DNA from 2 places in the Variovorax glucosi genome. Region 1 is predicted to be linked to the other one. Evidence: predicted binding sites of a transcription regulator. Region 1 holds the regulator's gene; the other holds the start of a gene.

Region 1 (8,611 bases):
GATGCCGGGCAATCGCGCCAGGATGTCGGCGACACCGGTCGCGCCGCTGCGCTCGATGGTCGCTCGGTCGACGATGGAGACGTCGCTCACCAGGTCGGACAGCGGCTGCGCCACGCGTGCCGCGGTGACGACCGTTTCGCCGAGCGAGGGCGCGGCGGCCATGGACTGCGCGACCACCGGAAATGCGGTAGCGACGGCCAGAGGCAGTGCGGCCAGCCGAAGGCAGGCGCGCGCGGACAGGCGACCGCCTGAAGAAGAAACTTTGTGTGTCATGGAACCGATCTCGAGAACAGGACCCTGTCCGGCTTCCCCGCCGGACATCTGGGTGTCACGACGGCAAGCGCGAGCGCACGCCGTCACCTCGTTGGCCGGTATCCGGGCTGGCAGACCAACCTTCGCCGCCTTCCCAGGCACCTGTTTCAGGGCGCCCAGTGGCTGATTGACGAAAGCGGCGCCGTTCGATGTCTCGACGGCGCCGTCTGCTTGACCGTTGCGGGGGCAGCGCAGGTTGACCGCTGCCCGATGGGCTCTGGCTTCCTGCTTCCCGTTGAACTGCGCCGCCTGAACAGCGGCACGAGCACCAACGCGGCGGATTCTAAAGCTGCCGACATATAAAGGCACCCATACAATCTCCGACCATGCCCGTCACGAGTCCCATCGACCAGATCGCCGAGCGCGTCGAACGTCTGCTCGTTCGCCACGAAGAGCTGCAGCGCACCAACGCGTTGCTCCAGCATGAGGTCGAGTCGCTGACGCGCGAGCGCGACGCGCTCCACGCGCGACTCGTTGCGGCAAGAACCCGTGTCGATGCACTCCTTCAGCGACTTCCGGCCGATGCGCCGCACGCGTCTCCCACTCCTCCGCAGGATTCCACCGCCTCATGAAACAGATCGAAGTCCAGATCATGGACCAGAACTATCTGCTCGGCTGCCCCGAGGGCGGCGAAGCCGAACTGCGCGAGGCGGTCGAGCGGGTAGACACCGCCATGTGCAAGATCCGCGATGCCGGCAAGGTGCGCGCGCGAGACCGCATCGCCGTGCTCGCATCGCTCAACCTGGCCTACGACCTGGGCCAGCAGGTGGCTGCGACGTCTGCTGCGCTGATCACCATGGCGGTGGCCGCAGCGGAGAAGTCGGAGAGCGCGGATGACTCGGCGAACGGCGACGCTTCGCACCCCGATACCGACGAAGCACGTGCAGCCCAATTGGTCCAGCGGCTGGACCAAGCCCTTGCCGGCGACAGTCATTTGCTCTGAATGAATACGCACGCCGCCGTATCGGCGCCTAGAATCCGAAGTGTCTGCGGTGTGTGTCGGGCTTAATATTTCCTTGTTCCAATGCTCTCCGGAGCCGGGCTTGGTACATCGCTCGATGGGCGTGATCATCTCGCGTCAGATGAACCCGAAGTCTTGCTGCCCTCGCCCACCTGAACCCTGGTTCAGGATGCGGGTCCGGTGCACATCCGCAGACACCTTATGTTGCTAGAACCTTCGCTGATCGCCGAACTCGCCGCACTCGGGCTCGTCAGCGGATTTCTGGCCGGATTGCTAGGCATCGGCGGCGGCATGCTGATGGTGCCGTTCATCACCTACATCATCGGCCAGCGCGGCGTTCCGGCCGATCTCGCCGTCAAGATGGCCATCGCCACATCGATGGCGACCATCGTCTTCACCTCCATATCCAGCGTGCGCGCACACCACAGGCGCGGCGCAGTGCGATGGGACATCGTCCGCCGGCTGGCGCCGGGCATCGTCATCGGCAGCCTGGCGGGCAGCCTCGGCGTTTTCGCGCTGCTCAAGGGCTCCGTGCTGGCCATCGTCTTCTCTCTTTTCGTCGGCTTCTCGGCGACGCAGATGTTTCTCGACCGCAAGCCCAAGCCGGCGCGCCAGATGCCCGGAACCGCCGGTCAGCTCACGGTGGGCGGCGTCATCGGGTTCGTGTCCGGACTGGTCGGCGCGGGTGGCGGCTTCATCAGCGTGCCGTTCATGGCCTGGTGCAACGTCTCGATCCACGCCGCAGTCGCGACAAGCGCGGCGCTCGGCTTTCCGATCGCAGTCGCGAACGTGGCCGGTTACGTCATCAGCGGCCAGTCGGTGCAAGGGCTGCCGCAAGGCGCTTTCGGCTACATATGGCTGCCGGCGCTGGGCGTGATCGCTGCCTGTAGCGTGCTGACGGCGCCGCTCGGCGCGCGGGCCGCTCACAGCCTGCCGGTCGGCAAGCTCAAGCGCGTGTTCGCCAGCCTGCTCTATCTGCTGGCCGCGTACATGCTCTGGAAAGGGCTGACCGGCTGAACTTCAGATGATCCGCGAGTAGCGTGCGCGGTCGCGGTCGACCTGCAGGTAACGATCGAAAATCATCGCCACCGCCCGCACGAAGAACCAGCCGGTCGGCGTCACTTCGATGTCGTGCGGTCCGACGGTGACGAAACCTTGCGCGACCAGCGGCTTCAGCGCCTCGATTTCCTTCGCGAAGTAACTCTTGAAGTCGATCAGGTGACCGAGCGCGATCGACTCGAAGCTGACCTGCCCCTGGCACATCAGAGCCATGATTACCGCGCGTCGCAGCACGTCGTCGCGAGATAACGCCAACCCGCGCACTACCGGCAGTCGGCGCTGTTCGACCAGGTCGTAGTATTCCTCCAGCGTCTTTGCGTTCTGGCTGTAGGTCGCGCCGATGCGGCCGATCGCCGACACGCCCAGCGCCAGCAGATCGCCGTCGGGCTGCGTGCTGTAGCCCTGGAAGTTGCGGTGCAGCCTGCCCTGTCGCTTGGCGACGGCGAGCGCGTCGCCCGGCAGCGCGAAATGGTCCATGCCGATATAGACGTAGCCTTCGGCCTTGAGCGTCGCGATCGAACGCGACAGCATGCGGATCTTCGCCGTCGATTCCGGCAGTTCGTTCGCATCGATGCGACGCTGCGCCCTGAAACGCTCGGGCATGTGCGCGTAGGCGTAGAGCGCGATGCGGTCAGGGCGCAGCGTGCAGATCTGCGCCAGTGTCCGGTCGAACGAATCGGCCGTCTGCAGCGGCAGGCCGTGGATGAGATCGACGTTGATCGAAGCGAAGCCGATGCTTCGCGCCTCGGCGACCAGATCGAAGACCTGCTCCGCCGGCTGGATGCGGTGCACCGCCCGCTGAACGGCCGGATCGAAATCCTGGACGCCGAAGCTCAGCCGGTTGAAGCCCAGTGCCTTGATGTGCGCGAGACGGCCCGCATCAATGGTGCGCGGATCGATCTCAATCGCGTATTCGCCGTCGGGTGCGAGCGTGAAGTTGTCCCGCAGCATCGCCATCAGCCGCCCGAGCGCCGCGTCGTCGAGGAAGGTCGGCGTGCCGCCGCCGAGGTGAAGCTGGCTCACCGTCGCGCCCCGGCCGAGTTGCGCGACCTGCAGTTCGATTTCCCGTGCCAGATAGCCGAGGTATTCGTCTGCCCGCTCCGGATGACGCGTCACGATCTTGTTGCAGGCGCAGAAGTAGCAGAGCGATGAGCAGAACGGCAGATGGACGTAGAGCGACAGCGGCAACACCCGCGCACTGTGTTTTCGCTGCTGCAGCGCCTGCATGTAGTCGTCGCTGCCGAACGCTTCGACGAAGCGATCGGCTGTCGGATAGGACGTGTAGCGCGGACCGGGAACGTCGGCGGATGCGGGGTTGTGGAGGGTCGGCATGCGGGGCTTCGGAGATGGCTTCTGAAGTAGCTTTGGAGGTGTGCCGTCCACTTTGCGCCGAAGCGCGCGCACTTTGCTTGATCTGAATCAAGGCATTGCGTTTAACAGTTGGAACACAATCCGGTGGGGCCTTGACGTTGCAGCAGATCGCATACGCGAACACAGCACCGAGTCCCCCGCCTGCCATGACCCCAGAAGCCATCAAAGTCGCCTGTTCCAGCTGCAACCTGCGCGAGCTCTGCATGCCGATCGGGCTTCAGCCGGCGGAACTGCAGCGTATCGACGACATCGTCGCGATCCGCCGGAAGGTGCAGCGGCGCGAAACGCTGTTCCATGCCGGCGAGCGCTTCACGTCGCTCTACGCGATCCGCACCGGAATCTTCAAGACCCGGGTGACGGCCGAGGACGGCCGCGACCAGGTGACCGGTTTCCAGATGGCGGGCGAGATCATCGGCCTGGACGGCATCGTCAACGACCGCCACACCTGCGACGCGGTTGCGCTGGAAGACTCCGAAGTCTGCGTGATGCCTTTCGACCGCATCGAGGAGCTCTCGCGCGAAATCACCGCCCTGCAACGCCATGTGCACAAGATCATGAGCCGCGAGATCGTGCGCGAACACGGCGTGATGCTGCTGCTGGGCGGCATGCGCGCCGAGGAGCGGCTGGCGGCGTTTCTGCTGAATCTGGTGCAGCGCCTGCATGCGCGCGGATTCTCTTCGTCGGAGCTGGTGCTGCGCATGACGCGCGAGGAAATCGGCAGCTATCTAGGACTGAAGCTGGAAACCGTGAGCCGGACGCTATCGAAGTTCGTCGAGGACGGGGTCGTCGAAGTGCAGCAGCGCCACATCCGCATCGTGTCGCAGGACGCGCTGAAGCGAATCGTGAATCTGCCGGTTTGCTGACCTGGGTCAACATCGCTCCGTGAGTGCGGACGTAACTTGGGGTTTTGTGTGAGGAAACCCAATGGCCTACGAAAGCATCAACCCCAACGACGGCAAGCTCATCGCGAGCTTCGAGCATTTCAGCAGCGCACGGCTAGAGACGGCGCTCGCCGCCGCCGACGCCTGTTTCCAGACCTGGAAGACCACCGCCTACGCCGAGCGCGCCGCGATCCTGAAGAAGGCCGCCGCGCTGCTCCGCACGGATGTCGACCGCTTCGCGAAGCTGGCGACGCTGGAGATGGGCAAGCGGATTTCGGAGGCGCGCGGCGAGGTGAGCTTCAGCGCGGACATCCTCGACTACTACGCCGACCATGCCGAATCGTTCCTGGCACCGGTGAAGCTGAACCCAAAAGCCGGTGAAGCGCACATGCAAAGCAGCCCGTTCGGGGTGCTGTTCTGCGTCGAGCCCTGGAACTTCCCCTTCTATCAGCTCGCGCGCGTCGCAGGTCCGCAGCTCATGGCGGGCAATGTGCTGGCGGTCAAGCACGCCGCTTGCGTGCCCCAGTGCGCGATCGCCTTCGAGAAACTGCTGCTCGACGCCGGCGCGCCCGCTGGCGCCTACACCAACCTGCTGATCTCGCACGCGCAAGCCGAGCAAGTAATCGACGATGCGCGCATCAAGGGCGTCGCCCTGACCGGCAGCGTCGCGGCCGGACGCAGCGTCGCCGCGCGTGCCGGGCGGAACCTGAAGAAGTCGTCGATGGAACTCGGCGGCAGCGACGCTTTCATCGTGCTCGAAGACGCCGATCTCGCGAAAACGATCCCGTGGGCCGTCTGGGGCCGCATGTACAACAGCGGACAGACCTGCTGCGCGGCCAAGCGGTTCATCGTCGTCGAGTCGATCGCCGACGCGTTCCTTGCGCAATTCACAGCGGCGCTTTCGAAGCTGAAGGCCGGCGACCCGATGGACGAAGCCACCACGCACGGCCCGCTTTCCAGCGAAGGCGCGCTGCTGCAGCTGATAGCGCAGGTCGACGGCGCTGTCGCCAACGGCGCGAAGCTGTTGATGGGCGGCAAGCGGATCGACCGTCCGGGCTCGTTCATGCAAACGACGATCCTGGCCGACATCGCACCCGAAAACCCGGCCTTCCGCGACGAGTTCTTCGGCCCGGTCGTCTCTTTCTTCCGCGTGAAGGACGAAGACGCCGCCGTCGCGCTGGCCAACGATTCCGACTTCGGCCTCGGCGGCTCGGTCTGGACGAAAGACGAGGCGCGCGGCAAGCGTGTGGCGAGCCGTGTCGACACCGGAATGATGTTCGTCAACAACATCGACTGGACCGATGCCGAACTGCCCTTCGGCGGCATCAAGGATTCCGGCTACGGAAGAGAACTCGGAAACATGGGCATCCAGGAGTTCGTGAACAAGAAGCTGGTTCGCACCGTCCATCTCGACGCGCCGGTCTGATCATGTCGCTCACCATGCAAGCCGCCGTCGTCGAAGCCTTCGGCCAACCGTTGAAACTCCGGCAAGTCGAAGTCCCCGTGCCCGGCCCGGGCCAGATCCTCGTGAAGACCGAGGCATGCGGCGTCTGCCACACCGATCTCCATGCCGCCGGCGGCGACTGGCCGCTGAAGCCCGGACTGCCGTTCATTCCGGGCCACGAAGGCATCGGCATCGTCGTAGCCTTGGGCGAAGGGGTCAGTGCCGTGAAGGAAGGCGACCGCGTGGGCGTGCCATGGCTCTACTCGGCCTGCGGCCACTGCGAGCATTGCCTTGCCGCCTGGGAAACGGTCTGCGCCGAGGCGCAATTCGGCGGCTACACCAGAAACGGCGGTTTCGCCGAATACATCCTCGCCGATCCGAACTACGTCGCGCACGTGCCGGCCGGCCTGTCGGCCGTCGAGGCGGCGCCGCTGATCTGCGCCGGCGTCACCAGCTACAAGGGCTTGAAGGAGACGAAAGCGACACCGGGTCAATGGGTCGTGATTTCCGGCATCGGCGGGCTGGGCCATCTCGCGGTGCAGTACGCCAAGGCGATGGGCCTGCACGTCTGCGCGGTCGACATCGACGACGGCAAACTGGCGCACGCCACGAAGCTGGGCGCCGATGCGGTCGTGAATGCCAGGGTCGGCGACCCGATCGAAGCCGTGAAGCTGGCGACCGGCGGCGGTGCGCATGGCGTGCTGATCACGGCGCCGTCGCTGGCCGCCTTCAAACAGGGCGTCGGCATGACGCGCAAGCGCGGCACCTGCGTGCTGGTCGGCCTGCCGCCGGGCGAATTCCCCACGCCGCTGTTCGACGTGGTGGCGAACTGCATCACCATCCGCGGCTCCTTCGTAGGCACACGGCAGGACATGGCGGAAGCACTGGGCTTCGCGGCCGAGGGCAAGGTCAGGGCCGATATCGAACTGCAGCCGCTGTCGGCCATCAACGATGTCTTCGCAAGACTGGCGCACGGCGAAGTGCCGTCGCGCGTGGTGATCGATTTCCGCCAGGAGTGACGCGCTGACGCGCTTCAGCCAATGCGCGGCTGGTAGATGATGATGCCCATGCCAGCCAGCGCCACCACGGTGCCGGCCACATCCCAGGGCGTCGGCCGGATGCCGTCGACGGCCCAGAGCCACAGGATCGCCACGCCGATATAAACGCCGCCGTACGCCGCATACACGCGACCGGCGGCGGCTTCGTGCAGGCTGAGCAGCCATGCGAAGAGCGCCAGGCACACGGCGGCGGGCAGCAGCAGCCACGCCGACCTGTCCTGCTTGAGCCAGAGCCAGGGCAAGTAACAACCGACGATTTCCGCCAATGCGGTCACGACGTAAAGCGCTATGGTCTTCATGGCGCAGATGGTAGTGACCCGATCAACTGTGCTGCGCTGTCCGACAGGTGGGGGCCGTGCTTCCTGACACGAACCGGATCCCGGACTCGAATACTCCGGTCGAATTACAACGACCAAAAGGATTGCCGATGTCCGACCTCACGCTCAGCACCACGGAGCCGTTGCTCTATCAGCCGGCCTACGAATCGCTGGAAGAAGACGAAGCCCAGACCACCCAGGAACTGGAAGAAACGCTGGTGAAGATCGCCTCGATCGTCCACAAGGACGAAGGTCATGCCTATCGCAGCGTCCATGCCAAAAGCCACGGCCTGCTGATGGCAGAGTTGCAGATTCCGGCCGGCCTGCCCCCGACGCTGGCCCAGGGCCTGTTCGCGAAGGCCGGCAACTACCCGGTGGTCATGCGCTTCTCCACATCGCCTGGCGACCTGCTGGACGATGCGATTTCCACGCCGCGCGGCCTGTCGATCAAGATTCTCGGCGTCGAAGGCGAGCGGGCAGCCGGCGCGGAGAGCGGCACCACGCAGGACTTTCTGATGGTCAACGGCCCGGTGTTCAGTGCGCCGACAGCCAAGGCATTCCTCCGGCCGCTGAAGCTGCTCGCGTCCACGACCGACAAGGCGCCGGGCCTGAAGAAAGTGCTGGCTGCCGCATTGCGCGGCCTGGAAACCATCGTCGAAAAGGCCGGTGGAGAAAGTGGCCTGCTGAAGACCATGGGCGGACACCCCGAAACCAACATCCTCGGCGAAACGTTCTTTACTCAGGTTCCGATGCTTTACGGCCCTTACATGGCAAAGCTGTCGATAGCGCCCGTGTCGCCCGAACTCACGGCGCTTACCGATGCACCTGTCGACCTGAGCGACCGTCCGAACGGCCTGCGCGAAGAAGTGCTGTCGCACTTTGCGCAGCAGGGCGGCGTATGGGAGATCCGTGTGCAACTCTGCACCGACATCGAGGCCATGCCCGTCGAGGATGCCTCGGTCGAATGGCCGCAGGACCTTAGCCCGTTCGTCACGGTCGGCCGCATCGTCGCGAAGCCGCAGGTTTCATGGAGCGAGGCACGTGCGCGTGCGGTCGACGACGGCATGTCTTTCGCACCATGGCACGCGCTTGCTGCCCATCGTCCGATCGGCTCCGTGATGCGCGTCCGCAAGACGGCTTACGAAGTGAGCGCACGTTTTCGCAACACGCAGAACGGCGTGACGCCCGAAGAGCCGACCGCATCGACC
Region 2 (8,611 bases), on a different contig from region 1:
TGCGCTGGCTGACGCCGACCGGCACGCTGCTGTCGACCGCCGTGTTCGACATCGAGCGTCCCGGCGCCTACACCAACGGCGCGAACACTTTCGTCGCCAGCGGCAATCAGCGCTACCAGGGGCTTGAAGTCTCGGCGCAGGGCCGTCTGACGCGCGCGCTGTCGTGGCAGACGTCGGCCACCTGGCTCGATGCCGAGTTTCGCGACATCTCCGCGCTCTACAACGGCAAGAGACCGGAAAACACGGCCAGGCGGACGGCCAGCATGTTTCTCTCATACGACATCGCCACGGCGCCGGGGCTCTCGGTGAACGGCGGCGCGTACTACACCGGTCGCCGCCCGGTCGACGACCTCAACCAGGCCTTCGTCGGCGGCTTCACCACCTTCGGGCTCGGCGCACGCTACGAAGCGGTGGTCCTGGGCAAGCGGACGGTGTGGCAGATCAACGTCGAGAACGCTACCGACAAGCGCTATTGGGCTGCCGCGGGAACGCGTCTGGCCGTGGGAGCGGCGCGAACGGTCCGGGCGGGCGTGAAGATCGATCTCTGAAGCCGGCCTGCTTGGCCGACTTCGCCTAGCAGATACCGGACACTCTTTTTCCGATGTCCTTGGCGGCGGGGAGCCATCGCGGAAACCGGGAACTTTTCCGCGTTGCGGCAATTAGGATCGCGCTCGTTTTCGACACATCAAACAGGAGCATCCATGTACCCCAACGAACCGTCCCGCAGGTCCTTTTTCCGTCTCGGCTATGGCGCCCTCGGCATGGCCGCCAGCCTGGGCGCCATGTCGTCCCATGCCGCGGATGTCGTCAAGACCGACATGACGCCCGCGCAGGCGCTCGGCAAGCTAAAGCAGGGCCATGCCGACTTTCTCGCCGACAAACCCACGCTGAAGACGATGCGCGACAGCGCCCGCCGCCTGGCCATCGCCCGGGCGCAGGTGCCGTTCGCGGTGCTGGTCGGCTGTTCCGACAGCCGCGTGTCGCCCGAAGTGCTTTTCGACACCGGCCTGGGCGAACTCTTCATCGTCCGCAACGCCGGCAACACCATCGACACGGTCGCGCTGGGCAGCATCGAGTACGCGGTGCAGGTGCTGAACGTGCCGCTGATCATCGTGCTCGGCCATGAGCGTTGCGGTGCGGTGGAAGCAGCCGTGTCGGTGGTGGAGAAGAACACGGTCTATCCGGGCAGTGTCGGCCGAATGGTCGAGCCGATCATTCCTGCCGTGCTCAAGGCAAAGGCGATGGGTGCGAAGTCGGGCGAAGACCTGCTCGACGGCGCCGTGCGCGAGAACGTGCGCCGCACGGTCGAGCGGCTGCGCAGCGGGGAGCCGGCGCTGGTCGATCCGATGAAGGCGGGCAAGCTGATGGTGGTCGGCGCGCGCTACGACCTGGACGACGGCAAGGTCGATTTCTTCATCGAGTGATTGCGGGCGGTGACGACCGCCCATGAAAAAAGCCTGCTATCGGTTGAATAGCAGGCTTTTGGTTCCCTTGCGGGCTTGTTGGTGGTGGGCCCTGAGTGACTCGAACACTCGACCTACGGATTAAGAGTCCGCTGCTCTACCAACTGAGCTAAGAGCCCCTGATGAACATTTCTGTCATATCAGGCAATCCCACGATTATAGCCACAGAAAACACACCCGCTTAGGATCGTCCATCTTCAAGCTGGAAAAACCATGATCCCAACCAAACCCGAGCCGCTGCACATCGTGATCACCGGCGCTTCAGGCGCACTCGGCAAAGCCGTCGCCCAGCACTTTCTCGCGCAGGGCGCACGGCTCGCGTTGATGGGTCACAGCGCCAACCAGCTCGACGAGGCGTTCCCGGGCCTGGCCAATTCCGCCCATCTCCTGATCGCGAGCGACGTGACTTCCGTCGAGCGCATGAAGGAGTCCGCGCAGCAGATCGTCGGCGCATTCAAGCACGTCGATGCGGTCGTGCACATCGCAGGCGGTTTCGAGATGGGCGAGGCGGTGCATGAAACGACTCGCGCGGCATGGGACCGGATGATGGACCTCAATGCCTGGTCGTTCGTCGCCGTGACGCAGGCGCTGGCACCGGCGATGGTTGCGCGTGGCTCGGGCCGCATCGTCGCGGTGACAGCAAAGAGCGCATCGCGCGGCGCCGCGCAGATGTCTGCCTACATCGCATCGAAGAGCGCGTTGCAGCGGCTGGTCGAATCCATGGCGGCGGAACTCGCGCCGCACGGCATTGCCGTCAACAGCATCGCGCCGAGCGTGCTCGACACGCCGGCCAATCGTCAGGCCATGCCCGACGCCAATCCGGCAGAGTGGGTGTCGACGGTGGTCGCCGCCGAGACGATCGCGTTCCTGGTTTCCGGTGGGGCGGCTGCGTTGCACGGCCAGCATCTGACGCTCGATGCGTGAAAGTACGGATCACAAGTCATGAAATCGAAGACCAAAGACTGGCACGACCGCATGTACAACAACCGGGCGCTCGTCCCTGAGCATCCGGAGTTCCTCGAAAACTGGGCGCGCATGTCCTCTGCCGCGAGGGCAGCGGCCAGGAAGTCGCAGATCGACGTCCGTTATGGCGACGGCCCTCGCGAAGTGCTCGACGTTTTCCCCTCGAACGCATCGAACGCATCGAACGCACCGGTGCTCGTCTTCGTCCACGGCGGCTACTGGCGATCGCTCGACAAGCGCGACCACAGCTTCATCGCGCCCGCCTTCACGCAGAAGGGCGTCTGCGTCGTGATGCCTAATTACCCGCTGTGCCCCGGCACCGACGCGCATCCGGTGACGATTCCGGACATCGCGTTGCGGCTGGTGCAGGCGCTGGCATGGACCTGGCGCCACATCGCCGAACACGGCGGCGACCCGTCGCGCATCACAGTCGCCGGCCACTCGGCGGGCGGCCATCTGGCTGCGATGCTGTTGGCCTGCGACTGGAAAAGCGTGGCGCCCGATCTGCCGGCAGATCTGGTGCGCAATGCGCTCGCCGTATCCGGCCTCTACGACCTGCGTCCGCTGCGCAAGACGCCGTTCCTCGGCGATTCGCTGCGGCTGATCGATGCGGATGCGAAGCGTGCAAGTCCCGCGTCATGGAAGGCACCGAACAGGGGAGAGCTGTTCGCCGTCGTCGGAGAGAACGAGAGCGACGAGTTCGTGCGCCAGAACATGCTGATCCGCGCCGCATGGGGTGCGGAGCGCGTGCCGGTATGCGAAGCCTTGCCCGGCCTGCATCACTTCAGCGTCGTCGATGCGCTGGCCGATCCGGAACATGCGCTGCACGGTCGCGCGATGGAGCTGCTTTCAAGGTGAAGCAGCAACGCTTCACATCAGCAGGTGTTCGCCCGCGTTGTCGCCGCCGAGCGTGACGTAGTTGACCTTGCGGATGTCCATCAGCGCCTTGCCGCCGGCATAGCTGATGGAACTCTGCACGTCCTGCTCCATCTCGATCAGCGTATCGGCCAGCTTGCCCTTGACCGGCTCCAGGATGCGCTTGCCTTCGACATGCCTGTACTCGCCCTTGTTGTAGTCGCTGGCCGAGCCGTAGTATTCCTTGTAGAGCGTGCCGTCGACTTCGACCGTCTTGCCCGGCGACTCTTCGTGCCCTGCGAACAGCGAACCGATCATCACCATCGACGCGCCGAATCGCACGCTCTTGGCGATGTCGCCGTGGTCGCGGATGCCGCCGTCCGCAATGATCGGTTTCGTTGCCACGCGCGCGCACCACTTGAGCGCGCTCAGCTGCCATCCGCCGGTGCCGAAACCGGTCTTGAGCTTCGTGATGCAGACCTTGCCCGGACCGATGCCGACCTTGGTCGCGTCAGCGCCCCAGTTCTCCAGGTCGATGACGGCTTCCGGTGTGCCGACGTTGCCCGCGATCACGAACGACTTCGGCAGCTTCTGCTTTAGGTAGCCGATCATGTTCTTCACGCTGTCGGCATGGCCGTGTGCGATGTCGATGGTGATGTATTCGGGGGTCAGGCCGGCGGCGGCAAGCGTGTCGACGGTGTCGTAGTCCGGCTTCTTCACGCCAAGCGAGATCGATGCGAAAGCGCCTTGCGCATGCATGCGTCCGACGAACGCGACGTTGTCGAGATCGAAGCGGTGCATGACGTAGAAATAGCCGTTCTTCGCCAGCCACAGACTGATGGTCTCGTCGACCACGGTCTTCATGTTGGCGGGGACCACCGGCAGGCGGAAACTGCGGCCACCGAGCGAGACGCTGGCGTCGCATTCAGAGCGGCTTTCCACGCGGCATTTGCGCGGGAGCAGCAGGATGTTGTCGTAGTCGAAGATCTGCATGGGATCCAAAAAAAAACCGGGCGACAAGAAACTTGGGCCCGGTTGTCGATTCTAGGCAGCCCGCACCGGCTGTCGGTCGCTGCTCTCGTATAAACCTTATATCAATATCGGCCGAACTTTCAGAACCGGTAGCCGATGCCCACGCCGATCAGCCACGGGTCGACCTTGACCGTCGACAGCGTGGTGCCGGCCAGCTTCACGTCGGTGCGGATCTGCAGCTTCTTCACATCGAAGTTGAGGAAGACGTTCTTTGCGATAGCGATGTCGACGCCTGCGCCCAACGCGAGGCCGAAGCTATTGTGTTCGAGTTGCAACTCTCCGACGGTCGGCACCGAAAGCCGCGTCGAGCTGATGCGCGTGAAGTTCAGTCCGGCGCCTACATAGGGGCGGAACGTGCCGTTCGGAATGAAGTGGTACTGCAGCAGGAGTGACGGCGGCAGATGCCTGAAGGTGCCGATGTCGACCGGTCCGCCGAGTGCGCTTTGCTCGATCGTCACATGCTGCTTCTGCGGCACCGTCAACACCAATTCGGCCGCGATGTTTGGCGTGAAGAAGTAAGTGACGTCGATCTCTGGGATCGTCTTCGAATTGACGGTGATGGCATCCGACGGCACGGCCAGCGCGCCAATGGCGGTCGAATGATTTGCGGGGTCGAGGCGCACCGCTCGTGCGCGCACGAGCCAGTCGCCTTGCGTCTCCTGCGCCGATGCGGCTGCGGGTGCGAAGACCGCCAGCGCAGAGAGCGAGACTGCGGCGCCGAGCGCTGCGAATTGATGGATGACGGGACGCATGATTTCTTCTCCGGTGATTGACCGGCGCACGAGGCCGGTTGCTGGATCAAAGTCTCATCGTTCGATGCGGATTGCGCCTTGACGCAGATCATGGAAGCGCCTGAAGCGAATAGTCCGGCCGAAGCGCCCGGTGCCATGACTTTCTACAATGGCCCGATGTCTCTTTTCGGCTCGCACGACGCCAGCGCCCTGTCTTCAGGCGCTCCCTCCACCGGCGCGGCCCATGCGGCCGCCGCAGCTTCGCCGCTGCTTGCCAACCTCAATCCCGAGCAGCTCGCCGCCGTCACGCTGCCGGACGGCAATGCGCTGATCCTCGCCGGTGCCGGTTCCGGTAAGACGCGGGTGCTGACCACGCGCATCGCCTGGCTGCTGCAGACCGGGCAGGTGTCGCCAGGCGGCGTGCTGGCCGTGACCTTTACCAACAAGGCGGCCAAGGAGATGGTCACGCGGCTGACCTCGATGCTGCCGGTGAACGCGCGCGGCATGTGGATCGGCACGTTCCACGGCCTGTGCAACCGTTTTCTGCGCGCGCACTGGAAGCTGGCGAACCTCACCTCGACCTTCCAGATCCTCGACACGCAGGACCAGCTTTCCGCCATCAAACGGCTGATGAAGCAATACAACGTCGACGACGAGCGCTTCCCGGCCAAGCAGACGCAATGGTTCATCGCCGGTGCGAAAGAAAACGGCGATCGTCCGCGCGACATCGAAGTGCGCAGCGACGACGACCGCAAGAAGGTCGAGCTGTATCAGCTGTACGAAGAGCAGTGCCAGCGCGAAGGCGTGGTCGATTTCGGCGAGCTGATGCTGCGCAGCTACGAACTGCTGCGCGACAACGATGCGGTGCGCGAGCACTACCAGCGGCGCTTCCGGCACATCCTGATCGACGAATTCCAGGACACCAACAAGCTCCAGTACGCATGGATCAAGATGCTCTCGGGCAAGATGGTCGAAGGCGGGCGCTTCGTTCCCGGCGCCGGAAACAGCGTGATCGCGGTCGGCGACGACGACCAGAGCATCTACGCGTTCCGCGGTGCGCGCGTCGGCAACATGGCGGATTTCGTGCGCGAGTTCGGCGTGCAGCGGCAGATCAAGCTGGAGCAGAACTACCGCAGCTTCAGCAACATCCTCGACTCGGCCAATGCGCTGATCAGCCACAACACCAATCGCCTCGGCAAGAACCTGCGCACCGAGCAGGGGCCGGGCGAACCGGTGCGCGTGTACGAGTCGACCAGCGATTTCGCCGAGGCGCAATGGATGGTCGAGGAGATGCGGCAGCTGGTGCGCGAAGGCATTTCGCGCAAGGAAATTGCCGTGCTCTACCGCAGCAATGCACAGAGCCGGGTGATAGAGACCGCGCTGTTCAATGCGTCGGTGCCGTACCGCGTCTACGGCGGACTGCGCTTCTTCGAGCGTGCCGAGATCAAGCACGCGCTCGCGTACCTGCGACTGATCGAGAACAAGGACGACGACACCAGCTTCCTGCGGATCGTCAACTTCCCGCCGCGCGGGATCGGCGCTCGCAGCATCGAGGTGTTGCAGGATGCGGCTCGCGCGTCGGGCAAGTCGATGCACGACGCGGTGAGCGCGGTCGGCGGCAAGGCCGGCGGCAACCTGACTGCCTTCGTGGCCAAGATCGACGTGCTGCGCGAGCAGACCGAAGGCGTTTCGCTGCGGGAGATCATCGAGCTGGTGCTCGACCACAGCGGGCTGATCGAGCACTACAAGGCCGATCGCGAAGGCGCCGACCGGATCGAGAATCTGGAAGAACTCGTGAACGCCGCCGAAAGCTTCGTGACGCAGGAAGGCTTCGGCCGCGACGCGGTTGCATTGCCGATCGACGAGTTGCGGCAATCGCTGGTCAGCCAGGGATTGAATCCGAATCTGCCGGTGCTCGACGAAGTCATGGAACTCGCGCCCGATGCCGAAACCGGCGAGACGCTGAGTCCGCTCGCAGCCTTCCTCACGCACGCCGCGCTGGAATCGGGCGACAACCAGGCGCAGGCCGGTCAGGACGCCGTGCAGCTCATGACGGTTCATGCGGCCAAGGGGCTGGAGTTCGATTGCGTCTTCATCACCGGCATGGAAGAAGGCCTGTTCCCGCACGAGAACTCGATGAGCGATCACGACGGGCTCGAGGAAGAGCGCCGTTTGATGTATGTGGCCATCACGCGGGCGCGTCAGCGTCTGTACATGAGCCATTCGCAGACGCGCATGCTGCACGGCCAGACGCGCTACAACCTGAAGAGTCGTTTTTACGAAGAACTGCCCGAAGCAGCGCTGAAATGGCTGACGCCGAAGAATCAGGGTTTTGCGCCGTCTGCCTTCGGCTATGGCGGCGGCTATGCCACCACGCGAAGCGCAGGCGGCGGCGCCAGCACCGGCTTCAGCAAGGATTCATTCGCCAGCCCGCCCGTGCCGCCGCAAAAGGCCGCGCCGTCGCATGGCTTGCGCGTCGGGATGCAGGTGTTCCACAACAAGTTCGGCGAGGGCGCGGTGCTGGCGCTGGAAGGCGTCGGCGACGACGCCAGAGCGCAGATCAACTTCCCGCGCCACGGCGTGAAGTGGCTGGCGCTTTCGGTGGCGAAACTGACGCCGGTCTGAAGCAGTCAGTCCTGGAAGCTGTCGCGGAAAGTGAACCAGGTGCTGGTGAAGAACATGGTCGCCATGATCAGCGCGCCGCCGACCATCATCGCGCCGCCGGCCGCACCTGCGCCTTCGCCACCGAAAATGCCGGCGGCTGCCAGCAGCGTGGCGATCAGGCTCAGCACGATACCGGCGCCGACGAAGACTGCCACCCAGGTCAGCCCGTAGACCGCCATGGCGCTGAAGTTGCGGACGCATGCGACGAGGCTGAAGAACAGGCTCTTGGCCGGCGGCACCTTGTGCCAGTGAACGAGCGCGGGCGCATGCCAGAAGGCCAAGGACAGCGGCAGGTAGAGCGCCATGGCGAGCCAGAGCGCTGCCTGGAATTCGCCACTCTCGGCCAGTTCGCGGTTGATGGTCTCGCCCAGCAGGTAGACGCGGGCGAACTGCCCGCCGTCCACCAGCGCCGACAGGCCCATGACGGACAGGAACAGCACCGCATAGAGAGCGCCTAGCACCAGCATCGGCTTGACATCCGAGCGCACGGCGCTCAACGAAGCCAGAAATACGGCAGCAGCGGCTGGCTTCTGCCCATCCGGCGTGACATCGGATGTCGCCGCCGCAGCCGCCATGAGTCCCAGCGTCATCGTCGGCAACAGCATGAGCGCGATCACGGTACCGACCAGCGGCACCTGCGATGCGATAGACACCACCGCCATGAAGAAGAAGAACAGCGACACGAAGGCCAGCGGTCGCTTGGCGAAGGCCTGGAGGCCCTGGCGGACCCAGGCTGCGCCATTGCGCGCCGGGACGAGGTTGAGTTTCATCGGTTCCGTTCAGGCCGTGATCGGCTGGGATGCGTGTGGGCTCATTGCGGCGATTGCGGCAGGCGCAGCGGCGCGATGACGCAGCACGCGCTCGAAATGGGTCGGGTCATGCGCCTTGAGCATGCTGGCTTCG

The links. Region 1 encodes FNR, which switches genes on or off when oxygen is low (the NO sensors DNR and NnrR bind a similar motif). Its sites were predicted from a motif close to TTGATNNNNATCAA; they were not measured.
Region 2: ACSFA3_RS13050 (OmpW/AlkL family protein) is a predicted target of FNR. The motif match lies at 5,144-5,157, and genes of this name have one in related genera.

Annotation. Positions count from the first base shown of each region.
Region 1 is NZ_JBPJZE010000001.1:716,260-724,870, forward strand. It holds gene ACSFA3_RS03465 (TonB-dependent receptor domain-containing protein) at 1-273, opposite strand, end outside; cobalamin riboswitch at 350-600, opposite strand; gene ACSFA3_RS03470 (DUF904 domain-containing protein) at 639-884, shown strand; gene ACSFA3_RS03475 (cell division protein ZapA) at 881-1,255, shown strand; gene ACSFA3_RS03480 (sulfite exporter TauE/SafE family protein) at 1,475-2,290, shown strand; gene hemN (oxygen-independent coproporphyrinogen III oxidase) at 2,294-3,664, opposite strand; gene fnr (fumarate/nitrate reduction transcriptional regulator Fnr) at 3,850-4,566, shown strand; gene ACSFA3_RS03495 (NAD-dependent succinate-semialdehyde dehydrogenase) at 4,628-6,010, shown strand; gene ACSFA3_RS03500 (zinc-dependent alcohol dehydrogenase) at 6,013-7,047, shown strand; gene ACSFA3_RS03505 (YnfA family protein) at 7,062-7,385, opposite strand; gene ACSFA3_RS03510 (catalase family protein) at 7,514-8,611, shown strand, end outside.
Region 2 is NZ_JBPJZE010000002.1:1,026,153-1,034,763, forward strand. It holds gene ACSFA3_RS13020 (TonB-dependent siderophore receptor) at 1-548, shown strand, start outside; gene ACSFA3_RS13025 (carbonic anhydrase) at 702-1,424, shown strand; tRNA gene ACSFA3_RS13030 (tRNA-Lys) at 1,507-1,582, opposite strand; gene ACSFA3_RS13035 (SDR family oxidoreductase) at 1,677-2,387, shown strand; gene ACSFA3_RS13040 (alpha/beta hydrolase) at 2,406-3,284, shown strand; gene ACSFA3_RS13045 (GMP reductase) at 3,297-4,274, opposite strand; gene ACSFA3_RS13050 (OmpW/AlkL family protein) at 4,394-5,065, opposite strand; gene ACSFA3_RS13055 (UvrD-helicase domain-containing protein) at 5,222-7,669, shown strand; gene ACSFA3_RS13060 (BPSS1780 family membrane protein) at 7,675-8,478, opposite strand; gene ACSFA3_RS13065 (homoserine kinase) at 8,488-8,611, opposite strand, start outside.